Regions from separate parts of the Starkeya sp. ORNL1 genome, predicted to be linked through region 1. Evidence: predicted binding sites of a transcription regulator. Region 1 holds the regulator's gene; each other region holds the start of a gene.
The links. The regulator LexA, encoded in region 1, represses DNA repair genes until DNA is damaged. The targets are predictions, from matches to a motif close to TGTTCNNNNTGTGTTCNG.
Positions count from the first base shown of each region.

Region 2: a site for LexA is predicted at 2,158-2,175, ahead of G3545_RS18550 (YifB family Mg chelatase-like AAA ATPase). Genes of this name have one in related genera too.
Region 3: a site for LexA is predicted at 2,324-2,341, ahead of G3545_RS15440 (PA0069 family radical SAM protein). Genes of this name have one in related genera too.

Region 1 covers NZ_CP048834.1:761,477-768,649, reverse strand. Annotated here, with positions in the region: gene gltA (citrate synthase) at 1-742, opposite strand, end outside; gene gltX (glutamate--tRNA ligase) at 993-2,429, opposite strand; gene G3545_RS03710 (ComEC/Rec2 family competence protein) at 2,606-4,921, shown strand; gene lexA (transcriptional repressor LexA) at 4,915-5,607, opposite strand; gene atzF (allophanate hydrolase) at 5,841-7,173, shown strand, end outside.
Region 2 covers NZ_CP048834.1:3,904,045-3,911,217, forward strand. Annotated here, with positions in the region: gene G3545_RS18540 (NADH-quinone oxidoreductase subunit NuoF) at 12-1,568, opposite strand; gene G3545_RS18545 (formate dehydrogenase subunit gamma) at 1,565-2,038, opposite strand; gene G3545_RS18550 (YifB family Mg chelatase-like AAA ATPase) at 2,242-3,774, shown strand; gene G3545_RS18555 (GNAT family N-acyltransferase) at 4,059-5,120, shown strand; gene G3545_RS18560 (Hsp20 family protein) at 5,266-5,688, shown strand; gene G3545_RS18565 (DUF1150 domain-containing protein) at 5,734-6,015, shown strand; gene gshB (glutathione synthase) at 6,092-7,033, opposite strand; gene G3545_RS18575 (YraN family protein) at 7,122-7,173, opposite strand, start outside.
Region 3 covers NZ_CP048834.1:3,242,350-3,249,522, reverse strand. Annotated here, with positions in the region: gene hpnI (bacteriohopanetetrol glucosamine biosynthesis glycosyltransferase HpnI) at 1-690, opposite strand, end outside; tRNA gene G3545_RS15445 (tRNA-Arg) at 873-949, opposite strand; gene G3545_RS15440 (PA0069 family radical SAM protein) at 1,030-2,301, opposite strand; gene G3545_RS15435 (glycosyltransferase) at 2,468-3,052, shown strand; gene moaB (molybdenum cofactor biosynthesis protein B) at 3,117-3,677, opposite strand; gene G3545_RS15425 (neutral zinc metallopeptidase) at 3,694-4,596, opposite strand; gene G3545_RS15420 (adenylate/guanylate cyclase domain-containing protein) at 4,713-5,987, opposite strand; gene G3545_RS15415 (hypothetical protein) at 6,141-6,428, shown strand; gene G3545_RS15410 (Crp/Fnr family transcriptional regulator) at 6,539-7,173, shown strand, end outside.

The DNA of each region.
Region 1 (7,173 bases):
CGGCGAGCCGCACCGTCGAGGTCGAGGCGTTCTGCTCGTGATCGGCGTGCAGGATGAAGATGCGGTCGATGGCGCGGGAGAGGATCGGGTTCGCCTTGTATTCCTCGCACGGCACCGAGAAGCACATGCGCAGGAAGTTCGAGGCGTAGTCGAGGTCGTTCTGCGGATACACGAAAGGCTGGCCGATGGTATACTTATAAGCCATCGCCGCCAGCGTCGGCATCTTCGCGATCATGCGAATCGACGCGATCATCCGCTGCTGCGGATCGGAGATGTCGGTGCTGTCATGATAGAAGGCCGAGAGCGCGCCGACCGAGGCCACCATCACCGCCATCGGGTGGGCGTCGCGGCGGAAGCCGTGGAAGAACCGGCTCATCTGCTCGTGCACCATGGTGTGGCGCGTGACGCGGTAATCGAAATCGGCTTTCTGCGCCGCGGTCGGCAATTCCCCGTACAGCAGCAGGTAGCAGGTCTCGAGGAAGTCGCCGTGCTCGGCGAGCTGCTCGATCGGATAGCCGCGATAGACGAGCAGGCCGGCATCGCCGTCGATATAGGTGATCTGGCTTTCGCAGGCGGCGGTCGAGGTAAAACCCGGATCGTAGGTGAACATGCCCGTCTGGGCGTAGAGCTTACCGATGTCGATGACGTCCGGACCAATGGTCCCCGGCAGGATAGGCAGATCCCAGCTCTGATTGCCGATCGTGAGCGTGGCATTTTTCGCCGAGGAACTTATGGCGTCCATACGGGATCTCCCTGAAATCGATGAACCGATTTAATGCGAATGCGTGACGGTGTCGCGTCATCCGTCACGGCCTGCGCGGCCAGCTGCGGGTGCATCAAAATGTCCCGTCTCGGCGCGGATTATTAAAGTCGTAGCTCTTTCGGCTAGTGCTCGCAAGCGCAGCGGGCGTGGTATTGCGCGCCAAGGCAACCCTCGGGTTTGCCGTCGATTTCCCGCGTTCGCGCTCGCACAAAGCTCACCTTGCGCGAGCTCAAGCGGCGGCCGCAACACCGCTCTGGTCGGCGAGCCGGGCGAGGCTCTCGTCCTTCCCGAGCACGGCCAGCACGTCGAAAATGCCGGGCGACGAGGTGCGCCCGGTGATCGCCGCGCGCATCGGCTGGGCCAGTGCGCCGAGCTTGATGCCCCCCTCCTCGGCTACCGCCCGCACCGCGGTCTCGGTGCTGGAGGCCGACCAATCCTCGACTTGTGCCAGCGCGGCGCGCGCCTTGGCGAGCAGCGACCTCGCCTCGGTGGTGAGCAGAGCGCGCGCCTTGTCGTCGATCGCGACCGGTCGGTCCTCGATGATGTAGGCGGCGCTGTCGATCAGCTCGACCAGCGTCTTGGCGCGCTCCTTCAGGCCGGGCATCGCCTCCAGCAGTTGCGCGCGCTTGCCGGGCGTGAGCTTGGCGGCGACGCTGGCGCCGTTCGGCAGGTGAGGCAGCACTGCGTCCAGCGCAGACATCAGCTGATCGTCCGGCGTTGCACGCATATAAACGCCGTTCAAATTCTCAAGCTTGGCGAAGTCGAACCGAGCCGCCGAGCGGCCCACCTTGTCGAGGTCGAACAGGCGGCTCATCTCGTCGGTGGAGAAGATCTCCTGGTCGCCATGGCTCCAGCCGAGGCGCACCAAGTAATTGCGCAGCGCCTCGGGCAGGTAGCCCATGGCGCGATAGGCATCAACGCCGAGCGCGCCATGGCGCTTGGAGAGCTTGGCGCCGTCCGGCCCGTGGATGAGCGGGATATGCGCCATCTTCGGCACGCTCCAGCCGAGCGCCGCATAGATCTGCGCCTGACGGGCAGCATTGGTGAGATGGTCGTCGCCGCGGATGATGTGGGTGATAGCCATGTCGTGGTCGTCGACCACCACCGAGAGCATATAGGTCGGCGTGTCGTCCGAGCGCAGCAGCACAAGATCGTCGAGATCCTTGTTGGCGAACACCACGCGACCCTGCACCAGGTCGTCGATCACCGTCTCGCCCTCGGTCGGCGCCCTGAGGCGGATGGCCGGCAGCCGGTCGGCGGGCGCCTCGGAGGGGTCGCGGTCGCGCCAGCGGCCGTCATAGCGCGGCGCCCGGCCTTCGCGGCGCGCGGTCTCGCGCATCTCCTCGAGCTCGGCACTCGTCGCATAGCAGCGATAGGCACGCCCGTCGGCCAGCATGCGGTCTACCGCCGCGCGGTGCCGCTCGGCGCGGGCGAACTGGTAGACGACGTCGCCGGACCAATCGATGCCGAGCCAGGAGAGGCCGTCGAGAATGGCGTCGATGGCCTCGGGCGTGGAGCGCTGGCGGTCGGTGTCCTCGATGCGCAGCAGCATCTTGCCGCCCTTCGCCCGCGCATAGAGCCAGTTGAACAGCGCGGTACGGGCGCCGCCAATGTGCAGGAAGCCGGTCGGCGAAGGGGCGAAGCGGGTGACGACGGTCTCTGACATGAAAGCTAGATCTCACTGCGGCGGTTCGGCAAATTGGATACGCGAACAGGCCGGCAATTGGCTGGTGAGCGGGCGCGCTGCGTGTAGCATAGGTCGCTAGGCAGGCAAAATCGGGCGGACGACCGGATAATCCAAGGATTAGACGCGAATTTGGCGAGCCGGTCGGGGGCAGGGGAATGGTTGATGAGCAAGGGCGGCAGCATGGCGCGCGGTCACGCGCGATTGCTGCAGTACGCCCACTCGCGGGGCCGATACTCGCTCCGGGCCTGCCGGGCTTGCGCAAGCTGGGGGCAGGACTCGCGCTCGATCTGGCGCGGGAGGTTGGCGAGCGACGCGGTTTCCTCTGGCTTCCGGTCGCCTTTGCCATCGGCGTCGGCCTCTATTTTGGCGCTGCTCGCGAGCCGTCGACGATAGCGGCCTCAGCGCTTACAGCACTGCTCATGGCCCTCGCCCTTGCGGTACGGAGTCGGGCCGTTGCCTTCCACCTGCTGGCCGGACTGGCGGCCATCGCCGCCGGCTTCGCACTTGCCACGCTACACACTGCGCGCATCGCCCATCCGGTGTTGCCGACGCAGCTGGTCGCGGCGGAAGTCTCCGGCTTCGTTGAGCGAGCGGAACTGCGCACCAAGGATGGCAAGCAGAACGGACGCATCGTGCTGCGCGTGACCGCCCTGGAGCGGGCAGGCGAGCCGCGACCCGAACGGGTGCGCGTGACCGTGCCGGGTACGCCGCCTACGGTCGGCAGCCATGTCACCGTCCGTGCGACGCTGGGCCCGCCGCCGGGGCCGGCCTATCCCGGCGGCTATGATTTCGGCCGCGATGCCTGGTTCGACGGCATCGGCGCCACCGGCTTCGCCTTCGGCAAGGCCCGGGAGAGCGCGGCGCCGGTGGCCGTGCCACCCACGCTCGGTTTCGCCGCATGGTTGGACGAAGTGCGCGCCGCCATGGCCGGACGCATCACTGCGGTCCTGTCCGGCGATACCGGGGCGATCGCGGTGGCGCTTGTCACCGGATTGCGTGGCGGCGTGAGCGAAAGCGTCGAGGAGGTGATGCGCGTCTCCGGCCTCTCGCACATCCTCTCCATCTCCGGCCTGCACATGGCGCTGGTCGCCACCACCACCTTCATCCTGGCGCGCGCCTTGCTGGCGCTGTGGCCCGCGCTTGCACTACGCTGGCCGATCAAGGCCTACGCCGCCGTGCCCGCCATCGCGGCGGCGACCTTCTATCTCGTGCTGTCCGGCAATGAGGTGCCCACGCAGCGCTCCTATCTGATGACGCTGCTGGTGCTTGTCGGGGTGATGCTCGGACGTCCGGCGCTGACGCTGCGCACGCTCGCCATCGCCGCCATGATCGTGCTCGCCGCTGCGCCGGCGACGCTGCTCGATCCCGGAACGCAGATGTCGTTTGCCGCAACGCTGGCGCTGGTCGCCGCGCACGAAGCGTTCGGCCGTCGCCTCATCAATTCGGTCGGTGCAAGCACGCCGGTCGGCGGCTACGCGCTGCGCTATGTCGGGGCTCTGCTCGTGACTTCGCTGGTCGCCGGGCTGGCGACAGCTCCCTACGCCGCCTTCCATTTCCAGCGCCTCGCGCCGTTCAGCCTGCTGGCCAATCTCGCCGCCGCGCCACTGGTATCGCTGATCGTCATGCCGTTCGGGCTGCTGGGCGCGCTGCTGCTACCGTTTGGCTGGGACGGACCGGCATGGTCGGCCATGGGGTTCGGCATAGATGGCATGAGCTACATTGCCGCGACGGTGGCGGCCATGCCGGATGCCGACCGCGGCCTGCCGGCGTTTCCCCTGGCGACGCTGATCCTGTTCAGCCTTGCTCTGGCCTGCCTGTGCCTGCTGCGCACCCGCCTCGTTCTCATCGCGCCGGTGCTGGCAGCGGCGGGTCTCTGGATCGGCGCGTCCCCCGACCGCCCGGATCTGCTGGTCGACGCCACCGGAAAGACCGTGGCGGTGCGGGGCCTAGATGGGCGCCTCGCCCTGATGGGGGATCGTCCGACGGCAGTTCTCGCCAGCCGCTTCGCCGGCGAGCAATGGCTTGGCGCGGAGGGGGATCGTGCCGCGCTCGCCGCGCCCGGCGCACAGATGGCGGCGCCGCTTTGCGATCGGCTGGGCTGTACACTGCCGATGACGGACGGGCGAAACGCCGCCCTGTCGCTCTCGCGCGATTCGCTCGTCGACGACTGCCGTCTCGCCGCCGTGCTCGTCACCCCATTCGAGCCACCCGAGGATTGCGCGGCCTATGTGGTGCGGATCGCGCCGGATGGCAGCTCAGGCGCGCAAGCGCTCCATCTCGCCGCTGATGGGCCACAACTTGTTCGTGGTCGCCCGGAAGGCGTAGAACGACCTTGGCTGCCGATGCCGCGTGAAAAGCTGGCGAACGCCGCGGCAAAGTCGCCACGACCCATCACGCCGATCGATCCTGCCGGCACGGCGGATACCGAGACCCTGTCGCCGGAGCAGGCGTCGCCCGCGCCGGATCAATAACGGCGGAACAGGCCGACCAGGCGTCCCTGGATGCGCACCCGGTCAGGGCCGAAAATGCGGGTCTCGTAGGCTGGATTAGCCGCTTCGAGGGCGACCGATGCCCCCTTCTTGCGCAACCGCTTCAAGGTGGCTTCCTCATCATCGATCAGCGCCACCACGATCTCACCCGTGTCCGCGGTCTCGGTCTTGCGGATCAGCGCGAGGTCGCCGTCGAGAATGCCAGCCTCGATCATCGAATCGCCGCGTACCTCAAGCGCATAGTGTTCGCCACTCGCCAGCATTTCCGGCGGCATCGAAATGGTGTGGCTGCGCGACTGGATCGCGGAGATCGGCGTGCCGGCGGCGATGCGGCCCATCACCGGGATGGGCACCGGGCGCGACGGCTCGTCTTCTGTGGGCGGGCGCACCCGGCCGAGGCCACCCTCGACCACGTTCGGCGAGAAGTTACGCGACGGGCGGATCGGCTGCACGCTATCCGGCAGGCGCACCACTTCGAGCGCCCGAGCGCGATTCGGCAGGCGGCGAATGAAGCCACGCTCTTCGAGCGCCGTAATGAGGCGATGGATGCCTGATTTCGAGCGGAGATCGAGGGCTTCCTTCATCTCCTCGAAGGAGGGCGGCACGCCGCTTTCCTTGAGCCGTTCATGGATGAAGCGAAGCAGCTCATGCTGTTTGCGGGTGAGCATTCCGACCCCTCGATCTGGCTGACACAGGCGAAGACGGGCCCGAGTCAAACGAAACAAAGCACGAACAAAAACCTAGCTGTTCTTTTTGTGTTCCACAACAGTAAAGATACCGCTAATGCCCCGCCGTTTCCGTGGACGGCCAAAGCGGCCCGACATTTGCCTGTATGCAATCTGGCGCAGAGTGCCTATTGCAAGGGCATAGCGCCAGGGGCGGCAGAGTCGGGAGGCTTGTATTGGTCGAGACAATCGCGGAGGTCGTGGCGGCTCATCGGCAAGGCAAGGCGCGACCGGCGGAGACACTCGCGGCCTGCATGGCGCGCATCGCCGCCTATGACGACCCGGCGGTGTTCACGGCCATTGCCGAACCCAAGGCGATCCACGCCCAGCTCAAGTCGTTGGAGGGCTCAGATCCCGAGCGGCTGCCGCTTTACGGCGTGCCCTTCGCGGTGAAGGACAATATCGACGTCGCCGGCCTGCCCACCACCTGCGCCTGCCCGGACTTCGCCTATATGGCGACCAAGGATGCTGTGAGCGTGGCGCGCCTGCGCCGGGCCGGCGCCATCGTGGTCGGCAAGACCAATCTCGATCAGTTCGCCACCGGCCTTGTCGGCCGCCGCTCGCCCTATGGCACGCCGCGCAATCCGATCCGCGCCGATCTGGTGCCGGGCGGCTCCAGTTCCGGTTCCGGCGTTGCCGTCTCCGCCGGGCTGGTGCCATTTGCGCTCGGCACCGACACCGCGGGTTCGGGCCGCATTCCCGCCGGGCTCACCAATATCGTCGGGTTGAAGCCGAGCCTCGGCCTGGTCTCGACCACCGGCGTGGTTCCGGCGTGTCGTTCGCTCGATTGCGTCTCGGTGTTCGCGCGCACCGTCGGCGATGCCTTCACTGCGTTACAGGCGATGGCCGGGGCAGACCCATCCGATCCCTTCTCGCGCGATCTGCCGCTTGGCCATGCCGGCGGCGTGGCGCCGAAGCTACGCATCGGCGTGCCGCGCAGCGTGGATTGCGTGACGTTCGGCGATCGCGAGACCGAAGGCGCCTTCGTGCGCGCGCTGGCCCGTCTCGGTGCGCTTGGGGCCGATATCGTCGAGATCGAGATGGAGCCCTTCTTCGAGGCGGCGCGCCTGCTTTACGACGGTCCCTGGGTCGCCGAACGCTATGCCGCGGTCGGCGGCTTCCTGGAATCCCGGCCGGATTCCTTTCATCCAGTGGTGCGTTCCATCATCGAACAGGGGCGGGCCCTGAGCGCGGTCGACGCGTTCCGCGGTCTCTACCGCCTTGCCGAGTTGAAGGCGCGGGCGCGACAGGAGATGACCGGGCTCGATGCGTTGATGGTGCCGACCATGCCTACCGTCTACACGCTGGCGCAGCTCGATGCCGATCCGGTGCGGCTGAACAGCAATCTCGGAATCTACACCAATTTTGTGAACCTGCTCGATATGTGCGGCCTCGCCGTACCCTCCGAAATCCGCCGCGACGGTGCGCCGTTCGGCATCACCTTGCTGGCGCCGGCCGGGCGCGACGCGCATCTTGCGGCGATCGGCGCGGCCTTCCACGCCCGCACCG
Region 2 (7,173 bases), 3.1 Mb from region 1:
CTGCGTCCTTCTCACTCGGCGGCTTCGAGGCGCGGCGTCGCGCCGAAATCTTCAGGGAAGTGGGTCAGCGCGCTCATCACCGGATATGGGGTGAAACCCCCGAGCGCGCAAAGAGATCCAAGCTTCATGGTGTGGCAGAGGTCGGTGAGCACCTCGAGGTTCTTCTCGCGCTGCTCGTTCGCCATGATGCGGTCGATGACCTCGACGCCGCGGGTCGAGCCGATGCGGCACGGCGTGCACTTGCCGCAGCTCTCGACCGAGCAGAATTCCATGGCGAAACGCGCCATCTTGGCCATGTCGGCGCGGTCATCGAACACCACGATGCCGCCATGGCCGATCAGCGCGTCCTTGGCCGCAAAGGCCTCATAATCGAACGGCAGGTCGAACTGCCAGGTCGGCACATAGGCGCCGAGCGGGCCACCGACCTGGGCCGCCTTCACCGGACGGCCGGACGCGGTGCCGCCGCCAATGTCGTTGATGAGTTCGCCGAGCGGGATGCCGAAGGCGGTCTCGAACAGGCCGCCATAACGCACATTGCCGGCGATCTGGATCGGCATGGTGCCGCGCGAGCGACCCATGCCGAAATCGGCGTATTTCTGCGCGCCGTCGGCGAGAATGTGCGGGATCGCGGTGAGCGAGAGCACATTGTTGATGACGGTCGGCTTCTGGAACAGACCCTTGTGCGCCGGCAGCGGCGGCTTGGCGCGCACCACGCCGCGCTTGCCTTCCAGGCTGTCGAGCAGCGCCGTCTCCTCGCCGCAGACATAGGCGCCGGCGCCCATGCGCACTTCCATGTCGTAGCTGTAGGGCGAGCCAAGAATGTTCTTGCCCAGCATGCCGGCGGCGCGAGCGACCTTGATCGCCTTCTCCATCGCGCGAATCGCATGCGGATATTCCGAGCGGGTGTAGACATAGCCCTTGGTGGCGCCGACCGCGACGCCGGCAATGGTCATGCCCTCGATCAGCTGGAAGGGGTCGCCTTCCATGATCATGCGGTCGGCGAAGGTGCCACTATCGCCCTCGTCGGCATTGCAGACGATGTATTTCTGGTCGCCCTTGGTGTCCGCCACCGTCTTCCACTTGATGGCGGTCGGAAAGCCTGCGCCGCCGCGGCCGCGCAGGCCGGACTTGCGGACTTCCTCGATGATGTCGGTGGAACCGAGCGCAATGGCGCGCTCCAGGCCCTTATAGCCGCCATGGGCACGATAATCCGTCAGCGAGGCGGGATCGATGATGCCGCAGCGGGCGAAGGTGAGCCGGGTCTGCCTGGCGAGGAAGGGATGTTCCTCCGGCTTGCCGATGCGCAGCGCGTGGGCGCCACCATCAAGGAAGCCGGCGTTGAACAGGCCCTCGACATCGTCTTCGCTCACCGGGCCGTAGGCGATACGGCCCTCGCTCGTGACGACCTCGATCATCGGCTCCAGCCAGAGCATGCCGCGCGAACCGTTGCGCACGATCTCGACCGGAACGTTCCGCGCCAGCGCTGCAGCCTCGATGGCGGAAGCGACCTCGTCGGCGCCACAGGCGACGGCGGCGGCGTCGATGGGAACGTAGATACGGGTGCTCACGACTGCGCCTCCGCGATCAGGGCGTCGAGGCGCCGTTCGGTCAGACGGCCGACGATGCGGCCGTCCAGCATGGCGGAAGGCGCGGTGGCGCACAGGCCGAGGCAATAGATCGGCTCGATGGTGACGCGGCCATCCGCGGTGGTCTCGCCGAGATGGCAGCCGAGCCTGTGCTCGGCATGCTCGGCCAGCGCATCGCCGCCGGCGGCCTGGCAGGCTTCGGCGCGGCACAGCTTGAGCACCCGGCGACCCGCCGGCTCATGCCGGAAATCATGATAAAACGTAACCACGCCATGGACTTCGGCGCGCGACACGTTCAACGTCTCGGCCAGCATCGGCACCACGGCCTCCGGCACATAGCCGAAGGTCTCCTGCACCGCATGAAGCATCGGCATCAGCGGGCCTTCGAGACCGACGAACTCGTCGATCACCGCGCGCCCGCGGGCCTCGCTCCAGGGTTCGTAATGCGGCATTTCTCTCCGGCCTTCTTTTAAAGTTTTCCAAGCGGAACATTGATCCTTTTGGAAAACAGAATCAATTCAGTGGTTTCGTCTCATGATAGAAGAATTCTATCGAGCGCCCCAAACCTCGATGTTCGCAATATGTTCTTGACAGATCCGGGGCGTTCCCGGACGCTGCGGTAACGGGGGGCAGGCGAGATCGCCGGGGGGCGTCGATGGTGCAGCGTGTGGCGACGGTGGCGTTCGAGGGTGTCGAGGCCCGGCCGGTCGACGTGCAGGTGCAGGTGACCTCAGGCCTACCCGCCTTCAACCTCGTCGGCCTTGCCGACAAGGCGGTGACGGAGGCCAAGGAGCGGGTGCGCGCGGCGCTGATCGCCTCCGGCCTCGCGCTGCCGGCCAAGCGCATCACTGTCAATCTCGCCCCCGCCGACCTGCCGAAGGAAGGCAGCCATTACGATTTGCCGATCGCGCTCGGGCTGATGGCGGCGATCGGCGCCATACCGGCGGACGCGCTCCACGGCTTCACCGTGGTCGGTGAACTGGCCCTCGACGGCGAGCTCGCCCCGGTGGCCGGCGTGCTGCCGGCGGCAATCGGCGCCAATGCACGCGGCCACGGCCTGATCTGCCCGGCGGCCTGCGGCGCGGAAGCGGCCTGGGCCAGCCCCGACATGCCGGTGCTGGCACCGACCTCGCTGATCCAGCTGGTCAATCATTTCTCCGGGAGGCAGATCCTGTCCCGCCCGGTGCCGCGGATCGAAGGCGAGGGCCCTGCCCTGCCCGACCTCGCCGACGTCCGGGGCCAGGAGACCGCGCGGCGCGCTTTGGAGATCGCCGCGGCCGGGCGCCACAATCTCCTCTTCATCGGTCCGCCCGGGGCCGGCAAGTCGATGCTGGCGCAGCGCCTGCCCTCGATCCTGCCGCCGCTCTCCCCAGCCGAGTTGCTCGAAGTCTCGATGATCGCGTCGGTCGCCGGCACGCTGCACGGCGGCGCCTTGACCAGCCGACGGCCATTCCGTGCCCCGCACCATTCCGCCAGCATGGCGGCAATGGTCGGCGGCGGGATAAGGGCCAAGCCCGGCGAGGTCTCGCTGGCGCATAATGGCGTGCTGTTCCTAGACGAATTGCCGGAATTCCAGCCCGCCGTGCTGGATTCGCTGCGCCAGCCTCTGGAGGCCGGCGAAGCCGTGATCGCCCGCGCCAACCACCGCGTGGCCTATCCCGCGCGCTTCCAGCTGGTGGCGGCGATGAATCCGTGCCGCTGCGGGCGGGCCGGCGAGCCGGGCTTTTCCTGCCGGCGCGGCGCGCGGTGCGCCAGCGAGTATCAGGCGCGGCTCTCCGGGCCGTTCCTCGACCGCATCGACCTGCATCTCCAGGTGCCGGGGGTCGCGGCGAGCGACCTGGTGCGCCGCGCACCTTCCGAGAGCAGCGCAAGCGTCGCCGCGCGGGTGGCACAGGCGCGCCAGCTGCAGCAGGAACGCTTCACCGCGCTCGGCCGCCCGGACCTTTCCACCAATGCCCAGGCCTCCGGGCCGATGCTGGAGGAGATCGCATCGCCGGACGAGGCAGGCACCCGGCTGCTGACCGAGGCGGCGCGGATCATGCACCTTTCGGCCCGCGGCTATCACCGCGTGCTGCGGGTGGCACGCACCCTCGCCGATCTCGCCGGGGCGGAATCGCTCGGTCGTCCCTATCTCGCCGAAGCCCTCGCCTATCGCGCCAGCGCCGACCGGATGATGGCCGCGGCGTGAGGGCTGGCCCGGGCGCCGGGCCCGGAGAATATAATTATATAGCTATCAGCATCATGCGATTCGGCGCTTGGCACGGCTAAGCTGTTTCATGCATCGCCGGCTTGTGGCATCGCGGGCCGTGGCAATGCGGCGCAGAATGTGACAGTGTGGACCGACCGCCGGGTACGCGATGTATTTCTCGCCCAAACTGCGTTGCGGACAAGTTTTCCGGTGTCACATACGCGTCGGACAAATATGATTCTTTGCGGGTTCATAGGACAGCAGCAGTTCTGAAGGGCGCGGTCATGGATCAACACTTAGCCGGCGATACAATAGACGTGCCGCCGCCGGCCATGCGTTCGTCCGGACCCGCCGCCAAGCTGATGCGCCAGATGCTCGCCAATCCGGTGCTGGCGCCGCTGGTGTTCCGCCCGAACAAGCTCGGCCCGAAGCTCGCCGGCAAGTTTGCCGACGGCTTCAAGCCGGCCCGCATCATCCCGGCGCTGCGCTCCTATTCCGGGGTGCGCCACCGCGAGAGCCGCACGCCCGGCGGGCCGCTCACGCTCGGCCGCATCGGCTCGCTGGAGGTCCGCCTCGCCCGCACCGCCGCCGAAGTGCGCCGCGCCCAGCGGCTGCGCTACGAGGTGTTCTACGAGGAGATGTCGGCGACGCCGGCCGCGGCAGCGCGCCTGGCGCGACGCGACTTCGATGCCTTCGACGCCATTTGCGACCATGTACTGGTGCTGGACCATGATGCCGGCCGCGTCGTGCTCGGCCGCTACGAGCCCAAGGTAGTCGGCACCTACCGCCTGCTGCGCCATGACATCGCCGCGCGGCATGGCGGCTTCTACACGGCTGACGAGTTCGATATCGGCCCGATGCTGGCGCGCCACGCCGGCCGCCGCTTCATGGAGCTGGGCCGCTCCTGCGTGCTTGCCCCCTACCGCACCAAGCGCACGGTGGAACTGTTGTGGGCCGGAGTATGGGCCTATGCCCGCCACCACGGCATCGACGTGATGTTCGGCTGCGCCAGCCTCGAGGGTGTCGATCCGGACGCGCTCGCCCGCCCGCTCGCCTTCCTGCACCATTATGCCCCGACCGACGCGGAATGGAGCGCCCCGGCGCTGCCAGGGCGGGGCACAAGGATGGATCGGCTCGCCAAGGAGGCGATCGACGTCAAGGCCGCGCTCCACGAATTGCCGCCGCTCATCAAGGGCTATTTGCGCCTCGGAGCGCAGATCGGCCAGGGCGCGGTGATCGACCGCCAGTTCGGCACCACCGACGTCTTCATTGTGCTGCCGATCGAGCGCATCAATCCGCGCTACGTGGAGCATTTCGGCGTCAATGCCGAACGCCACGCTGCGTAATACGCGCCCCTGACCTGCGAGCCCTGCGCCGGCCGCAGGGGCGACCCAACTTGCGCGGACCTCTGCGATACCCATATCCTGATGCGAAGGGGTGCCTCCCAAGGGCCCCGGAAATGCAAAGTCGCTTCACAAGGACTTTGGGACCATGTCGCGTATACCCTCGCTGTCGAGCCCCTTTCTGCTCGGCTTTGACGAGGTCGAGCGGGCGCTCGACCGGGTTGTCAAAGGCTCGGACGGCTATCCGCCCTACAATGTCGAACGCATTGCCGCGGCCGGGCAACCGGAGCGGCTGCGCATCACCTTGGCCGTCGCGGGCTTCACCCGCGAGCAGCTGGAGGTGACGCTGGAGGAGAAGGAGCTGGTGATCCGTGGCCGTCAGGCCGAGGAACCGGGCCGCACCTACCTCCATCGCGGCATCGCCGCCCGCCAGTTCCAGCGGACTTTCGTGCTGGCCGACGGGATGCAGGTGCTGGGCGCCGATCTCCGTAACGGGCTGCTGTCAGTGGACCTGGCACGGCCGGAACCGGAACGGGTCGTCAAGCGTATCGTCATTGCGACCGATGAGTGAGGGTGCACCAACCGGTCTCGACCGCTACACAAGGAGTCGCGGACCATGAGAAATGAATTCGAAGTCACCAGCAGTGTCGGCGCAGCGCCGGCTCCCCTTTCGGAGGAGGCATTTGCGAGCCTCGGCGGCGGCAAGATCGCCTATGTGCGCTCGATCCGCTCGGAAGACGTAGCCGAGATGTTCCCGCAGGCGCCGCATATCGCGCCCGGCCTCGAGCTTTTCACGCTGCACGCTGCCGACGGCACCCCGATCATGCTCACCGACAGCCGCGAGGCGGCGCTGGCGAGCGCGATGCAGAACGAGCTGGAGACGGTCAGCGTCCACTGACGCCGCTGCCGGTCCGCAATAAAATGGCGCCGCTGCCCGGCCGGGCGGCGGCGTTTTTGCGTTTCAGCCCAGAACTTCAGCCGCGCTTCGCCTCGATGGCGTCCCAGATCAGCGCCGCGATGTCCGGCCCGCCGAGCCGGCGGATGGCGCGGATGCCGGTCGGCGAGGTGACGTTGATCTCGGTAAGATTGCCGTCGATCACATCGATGCCGGTGAAGAGCAGCCCCTTTTCACGCAGCGAGGGCCCGAGCCGCTCGCAGATCTCGCGCTCGCGCGATGTCAGGTCGGTCTCCCGCGCCGCGCCGCCGCGCACCATGTTGGAGCGCAGATCGCCCTCGCTCGGCACCCGGTTCACCGCGCCGGCAAAGATGCCGTCGACCAGGATGATGCGCTTGTCGCCGGCCTTCACCTCCGGGAGGAAGCGCTGGATCACCCAGGGTTCGCGGAAGGTGGTGGCGAACAGGTCATAGAGCGAGCCGAAATTGAGGTCGTCGCGGGTGAGGCGGAACACCGCAGCGCCGCCATTGCCATAGAGCGGCTTGGCGACGATATCGCCCTGCTCGTCACGGAATGCCTTGATCTCCTGGAGGTCGCGGGTGATCAGCGTCGGCGGCATCAGATCAGGGAATTCGGTGACGAAGATCTTCTCCGGCGCGTTGCGCACATGGATGGGATCATTCACCACCAGGGTCTTCGGATGCACGCGCTCCAAGAGATGCGTCGCGGTGACATAGTTCATGTCGAACGGCGGATCCTGCCGCATCAGGATTACGTCGAACGTCTCCAGCGCCACGCGCTCGGGTGCGCCGAGGGTGAAATGGTCCCCCTTGACGTCACGCACCTGAAGCGGCTCGACGGTGGCGAAGACGTTGCCGTCGCGCATGGCGAGGCGATCGGTGGTATAATAGGAAAGCGTGTGGCCGCGGGCCTGCGCTTCCAGCAGCATCGCGAAGGTCGAATCGCCGGCAATATTGATGCGGTCGATCGGGTCCATCTGGACGGCGACGTTCAGGCTCATGGCGCGTCAGCTCTCGGAAAATCGTGCGGCGGATGTTCGTCGTAATTAATGGCTCGTGATGCGAAGCGCCATGGCAAGCCGTTGCCGCTCATTCCGCCTCGAACGCACCGGCTAGGTGCACCGGGGGACGACCAGGCGCG
Region 3 (7,173 bases), 2.5 Mb from region 1:
ATAGTCATCTGCCAGCGTGTCGGCGAAGCGGATGAAGCCGCCGATCTCGGCCAGGGTGTCGCGACGCAGCGCGATGGTCGAGCCCATGGATGGCTTCCCGAGCCCCGTCGCCAGCGCGATCATCGTGGCGGGCACGAAATGGGTATCGATGCCGGCCGCGACCAATCGCGACCAGTAGCCGGCATCGCCGCGCCCCACATAGAGGCAGCTCACCGCGCCGGTGCCGGGCTGGTCGAGCACGCCGACGAGCCGTGCGACATAGTCTGGCGGCACCACCATGTCGCTGTCGGCCAGCACCAGCACGTCATGGCGCGCTTCGGCCATGATGTTGATGAGGTTCGAGACCTTGGCATTGGCGCCCCAGCGCCGGGAATTGACGATAAGCCGAAGCTCGGCAGCGGGAAAGCTCGCGCGCAGCGATTCGACCGCCGCAACGGCGGGATCGTCGGCGCGGGCTACCCCGCAGAGCATCTCGATGCGGCCTGGATAGTTCTGCGCAACCGCCGTCGCGAGATTGTCAGCCAGGAGCGGCTCGGCACCGTGAAGCGGCTTGAGCAGGCTGACGGTCGGCACGTCGCGGGCGCCATGTGGATCGACGGCCGCGGCGCGGCGACGAATGAGCCAGGCTGCCCAGGACAGCAGGGCCGATCCGATCAGCGAAAGGAGGAGTGGCAGCGACGCGACGACCATGGACAAGACAAGTGTGATCCACTTGGGCTGACGAGCCAATAGCGCCTTGGTCACACGGGAACGACTGCCAGTGGACTTGCGCGCAATACAAGCGAGCCTGCGTCGCGTTTTCGTTGTGTGGGACGGCTCTGGGGGGAAGGACCTGATCGGGCTGTATTATAGCTACAAGCTATTGAAATGATTGGCGCACCCGGCACGATTCGAACGTGCGACCTTTGCCTTCGGAGGGCAACGCTCTATCCAGCTGAGCTACGGGTGCGTGGCAATGGGCCTCAAGCGAGAGCCTTGATAATCGAACCGCAGGCCAGCGGCAACCGTCCCGATCCATCATCGTTCCGATCATCGCTCCTCGCCGAACAGCGATAATTGCTCGCCCGGCCTCGGCGGGCGGCGGAAATGGCGGTTGGTCAGGCGCAGATGGCGCTTGTTGAGGCCGAGCCGCTCCGCCGCGATCTCGAAACGCCGCGCCACGGTCCAGGCATAGGGGCCGGAGCCGCTCATGCGCTGGCCGAAGGTCGAATCATACTCCTTGCCGCCATGCATCTCCTTCACCAGCGACAGCACATGGCGGTAGCGGTCGGGGAAATGCGTCAGCAGCCACTCCTTGAACAGGTCGAGGATCTCCAGCGGCAGCCGGATCATCACATAGCCGGCCTCGGTCGCGCCTGCCGCCGCCGCGGTGTCGAGGATGCGCTCCAGCTCGGCATCGTTGATCGCCGGGATCATCGGGGCCGCCAGCACGGCGGTGGGCACGCCGGCCTCGCTGAGGCGGCGTATGGTCTCGATGCGGCGCATCGGCGTCGCCGCCCGCGGCTCCATGATACGCGCCAGCTTGTGGTCGAGCGTGGTGACGGAGAGCGCGACCTTGGCGAGCCCGCGCTCGGCCATCGGCCCAAGTATGTCGAGGTCGCGCAGCACCAGCGCCGATTTCGTCACGATGCCCACCGGATGGCCGAAATCGCGCAGCACTTCCAATATGCGTCGGGTCAGCCGCCATTCGCGCTCGATCGGCTGATAGCCGTCGGTGTTGATGCCGAGCGCGATGGTACGCGGCTCATAGCCGGGCTTGGACAATTCCTTGGCGAGCAATTCCGGCGCGTCGGGCTTGGCGAACAGCTTGGTCTCGAAATCGAGCCCTGCGGAGTAGCCCTGATAGGCGTGGGTCGGGCGCGCGAAGCAATAGACGCAGCCATGCTCGCAGCCGCGATAGGGATTGATCGAGCGGTCGAAGCCGACATCCGGCGAGTTGTTGCGATTGATGATGGTGCGCGGCTTCTCCACCGTGACGCTGGTCTGGAATACCGGTAATTCGTCGAGGCTCTCCCAGCCATCGTCGAACGCTTCGCGCGCATGCGGCTCGAAGCGGCCGGCGGCGTTGGAGACCGCGCCACGCCCGCGCCGGCGCTCGCCGTCCACCCCCGGCGCCGGCCCGTCTGCTACCCCGATATCGGAGATGCCGGTAAGGTCGCGCGCGGCCGCAGCGCGCTCCTGCTCCTGCTTGAGGCGGCGCTCTTCGCGGAGTCGGCCGACGATGCGCTCCGGCTTGCGCGGCGGCTGGGGCGCCTGAGCCTTCGCGGCGCGGCCGGGAGCGGATGGCGGTGTCTGTTCCATGGCGGAGTCATAGCGCAGCAATGAGAACATAACAAGAACATAGGCAAGTGAGTGCAGCTTTCGCTATGCGCCGCGATAACGCATGCTATAGGCAGGACAAGGGTTTGAAGCGGCTTCGGACGAGAGTCGAAGCGTTACTTCGGCGGGTCAGGGGCAGGCAAGACGCGTGATTTCGGTCGTCATACCCACGCAGGAAACGGAGCGCCTGCTGATCCCGGCGCTGGCGGCGCTGGTGCCGGGCGCGGCGGCTGGCGTGGTGCGCGAGGTACTGCTGGTGGATGGCGGCAGCAACGGCGCGGTCGAGGAGATCGCCGATGCCGCCGGCTGCGAATATCTGCGCGGGCCGGCTGACAGCGGCGCCCGCCTGCGCCAGGGCGCTGAGGCGGCGCGGGGTCCCTGGCTGTTGTTCCTCGAGCCCTGCGGGCTGCTGCAGGAAGGCTGGGCGCGCGAAGTCCGCAACTTTACCGACCAGGCCGAGCGCAATGGCAGCACCGAGCACCGTGCCGCCACCTTTCGCCTCGCGCTGGATGGTTTCGGCGTCGCTCCGCGCCTCAAGGAAGCCGCCGCCGTGGCGCGCCACGCGCTCACCGGGCGCCCTCGGCCGGAGCAGGGGCTGCTGATCCATCGGCGTTTTTACGAGGCGTTGGGCGGGTACGGCTCCGGCGCTCGTTCCGCCCGCAAGCTATTGGCACGGATCGGTCGCGGGCGGCTGGTGCTGCTGCGCTCGCAGATGCTGCTGCCGGAAGACTGAGACTCCCGAACGCCGATGCGCCCTTTGGGCCGCGGCCGGGATTACGCCAATGGAGATGGTGCTCCTAAACCGTCGCGCCCTTGGCCTTGGCGCGCTTCAGGTGCTCGTCGAGGCGCGGCAGGATCTCGACGAAATTGCACGGCTTGTGCCGCACATCGAGCTGGTGGACGAGGATCTCGTCCCAGGCGTCGCGGCAGGCGCCGGGGGAGCCCGGCAGGCAGAACACGTAGGTGGCGTTGGCGACGCCGGCCGTGGCCCGGCTCTGCAGCGTCGAGGTGCCGATCTTCTGGAACGACACCATGTGGAACACTGTCGAGAAGCCTTCCATGCGCTTCTCGAACAGCGGCTCCACCGCTTCCGGGGTCACGTCGCGGCCGGTAAAGCCGGTGCCGCCGGTGGTGATCACGACATCGATCGCCTTTTCGGCGATCCACGCCTCGACCCGCTCGCGGATCGCCGGCACATCGTCCGGCACGATGGCACGGTCCGCGAGCGTGTGGCCCGCGGCCGCGATCCGCTCCGCCAGCGTGGTGCCGGAGCGGTCGTCCGCGAGGGTGCGGGTGTCGGAGACGGTGAGCACCGCGATGTTCAGCGGCACGAAAGGCTTGTCGGGGGCGTCGGTCATGCGTTGCAGATAAGCGTCAGATGGCGCCCTGGAAAGTGTTGCACTGATTCATGTCGCCGCCCTTCAGCCCGCGCGTGAACCATTGGGTGCGCTGCGCCGACGTGCCATGGGTGAAGCTGTCCGGCACCACATAGCCCTGCGCCTGCTTCTGCAGCCGGTCGTCGCCGATCGCCGAGGCGGCATTCAACGCTTCCTGCACGTCGCCCTCCTCGAGGATCTTCCACTGCGTATTGGCGTGATTGGCCCACACGCCGGCAAGGCAGTCGGCCATCAACTCGACGCGCACCGAGAGCTCGTTCGCTTCGGCCTTGGAGACCTGGCGCTGGCGCTCCTGCACCTTCGGCAGCAGCCCCATCTCGTTCTCGACATGGTGGCCGACCTCATGCGCGATCACATAGGCCGCGGCGAAGTCGCCGGGGGCGTTGAAGCGGGTCTTCATCTCCTGGAAGAAGGAGAGGTCGAGATAGACCTTCTGGTCGAGCGGGCAATAGAACGGCCCCATCGCCGACTGCGCCGAGCCGCAGGCCGAGCGCGTGAAGCCGGAGAACAGCACCATGCCGGGCTTGTCGTAGGTCTTGCCCATCTGCTTGAAGATCGGCGTCCACACGTCTTCGGTCTGGGCCAGCACGGTGGCGGCGAACTTGCCGAGCTGGTCGGACGGGGCACCCTTCTGGCCGGCGGGAGCGGTGGTCTGCTGGGTCTGGCTGGAGCTGCCGCCGCCGAACAGGATCTCCGCTCCGCCCATCAGCAGCGCCGGATTGATGCCGGTCGCCCAGGCGATGAGGCCGACGACGATGATGCCGCCAATGCCGAGCCCGCCGCGGCGCATGCCTCCGCCGCCGCCACCGAACCCGCCCGAGCCGCCGTCGCCCCGGCGATCCTCGACATTGTCGCTCCGCCGGAAGTCTTCCCACTTCATCGCCGCCTCCAATACGCGCGCCGCCGACGCCCAGGCCGATTATATTGTGATCGGGGCGTGTTGTCCCGATAACGTCGGTGTTTGCCTAATTGTGCCATGTCCCGGCAACGTGACGATCAAATGACCAAATTGCCGGAGAGGAAGGCCGTCTCGACGATGCCGAGCCCCTTCATGTCGATACCGCCCCGCATCTGGTAGGCGAAGGCTTCGCCGGCCAGCGCGCGAAACGCCGGCGTCACCTGGATGCGCCCGGCCTCGCCATAGCCCTCCATCCGGGCCGCGGTGTTCACCGCGTCGCCCCATACATCATAGGAAAACCGCGTCTCGCCGATGACGCCCGCGGTGGCTGGCCCGGCATGGATGCCGATGCGCAAGGCGAGACGCGTGCCGCCGAGCGGCGGCAGCCGCGTCGCCTCGTCGAGGAGCGCGAGCGCGAACCGCGCCGTCGCCGCGGCGCCGGCCTCGGCGCCCCCGTCGAGCCCGCCCACCGCCATGTAGCTGTCGCCGATGGTCTTGATCTTCTCGACGCCGTGCCGCTCGGCGAGTTCGTCGAAGCGGCGCACCACGGCGTCGAGGAAGGCCACCACCTCTTCCGGCGGCAGGTTCCGTGCCGCGCTGGTGAAGCCCGCGAGATCGGCGAACAACACGCTGAGATTGTCGATGCGATCTGCGATGCGGTTCGCCCCCGCCTTCAGCCGCGCCGCAACGGCGTGGGGCATCAGCGCCGTCAGCAGCGCCTCGGAGCGGGCATGCTCCGCCTCGCGGCCGGCCTCCGCCTGCCTGAGCGAGCTCAGCGCATAGAAGATCAGCAGCGCATTGATGGCGATGGTGTTGAGCATGGCGTGCGAGGACAGCAGGCGGTGCAGCGGGTCGTCCTCGCCGAGCAGCATTCCGTGCTCGGGCGCCAGCACCACGGTGACACCCAGCACCAGCGCGACGAGGATGAACCAGCCAAGGAACAGCCGCCAGCGCTCGACGCCGAACATGAACAGCATGGCGCCGGCAAGGGTGAGATACACATGCAGTGCGCTCTCGGTGCCGAGCATCCAGACGACATAGGTGTTGCCGGCGAGGATGAGCAGCACCAGGCAGAAGGCGCCGACATCCGGCCCGAAGCGGTGCAGCAGCGGCACCATCAGCGTCGCGATGACGAAGGCTGCATTGTAGAACTGCACCGGCATCAGGCTCGCCGGGCCGTTCATGGCATTGATCACGAGGTGCGAACCGGCATTGGCCGCCGCGGCATAGGCGCCGAGATTGGTGAAGCGCTGGCGGCGCACCACCTGCGGATCGTCGCTGACGATGCCGCATGAGGTGATGCGCTCCAGCCAGCCGGGCATCGCGAAGCCGGGTCGCTCCGCTGCCCGCATCAGGTCGCGCAGACGCGCCATGCTGCCTCGCCTTCATCCACGTCGTGCGCTTGTTAAGGGGAATTTGGCGGATGCGCAAAAGCGTGATCGCCATCACATCGGCAGCAAACTGGATTCCCTAAGGTTGGATCATCACGAAACAAGTTGTTTCGGATCTCAATCAGGACGATCACCATGTCGAACACCCAGTCGAGCAAGGTTCGCAAGATTCTCTCCGCTGCCGTCGCCGTTGTCGCGCTCAGTGGTGCGATGGTCATTACTTCCGGCGAAGCCTTCGCCGGTGGCAAGCACGGTCATGGCGGCCATCACGGCCATCGCGGCCACGGCTTTTATGGCAGCCACTTCAAGAATTTCTATTATGACGACTACTACGCCTATAATGGCCCGCAGTGCTACTATGTGAAGAAGTGGTATGGCGGCTACAAGCGGGTCATCAAGGTGTGCGACCGGCCCTATTTCTGAGATCACGCACATGTCGGCCACGTGCCCGTCCGAATCTCCGTTCGGACGGGTTTCGTGTCTGAGCCAGCCTTTGCTAACGTCGCCGCCCCGAAACCTTCTGGGATTCGCCCATGCCGGGCCCGGCGGCTCTGCCCGACAATCTGTTCGCTGCGTTGCCCAAGGCGCTCTCCGAGGCGCTGCTGGCGCATGCCCGCCCGGTCGAATTGCAGGCCGAGCAGACGCTGTTCGTCGCCGGGGATGCGGGCGACGGCTGCTACAGCATCGAGAGCGGTTTGTTGAAAGTCTCGGTGGTCTCCGCCGCCGGAAATGAGCGCATCCTTGCCATATTGGGTGCAGGCGCGCTGGTCGGTGAGCTGTCGCTGCTCGATGGCAGGCCACGCTCGGCCACCGTCACCGCATTGCGCCCGAGCCGGCTCGGCTTCATCGGTCGCGGCGCCTTCGATGCCGTGCTGGAAGACGACCCCGAGCTCTGGCGCGAGGTCGCCTTCATGCTGGCGATTCGCCTGCGCGAATCCAATCTGGCGCTGGCCGCGACCAGCTTCCTGCCACTGCAGGGCCGCGTCGCGCGGGCGCTGCTCGCTCTGGCCGATGCGTTCGGCGAGAAGCTGGCACATCCCCCGGGCGCCGGGCGCGTGCTGGTGCGGCAGAAGGTGACGCAGTCCGACCTCGCCGCCATGGCCGGCATCGCGCGTGAGAATGTCAGCCGCATCCTGAATGGCTGGCAGCGTGACGAAGTGGTCAGCCG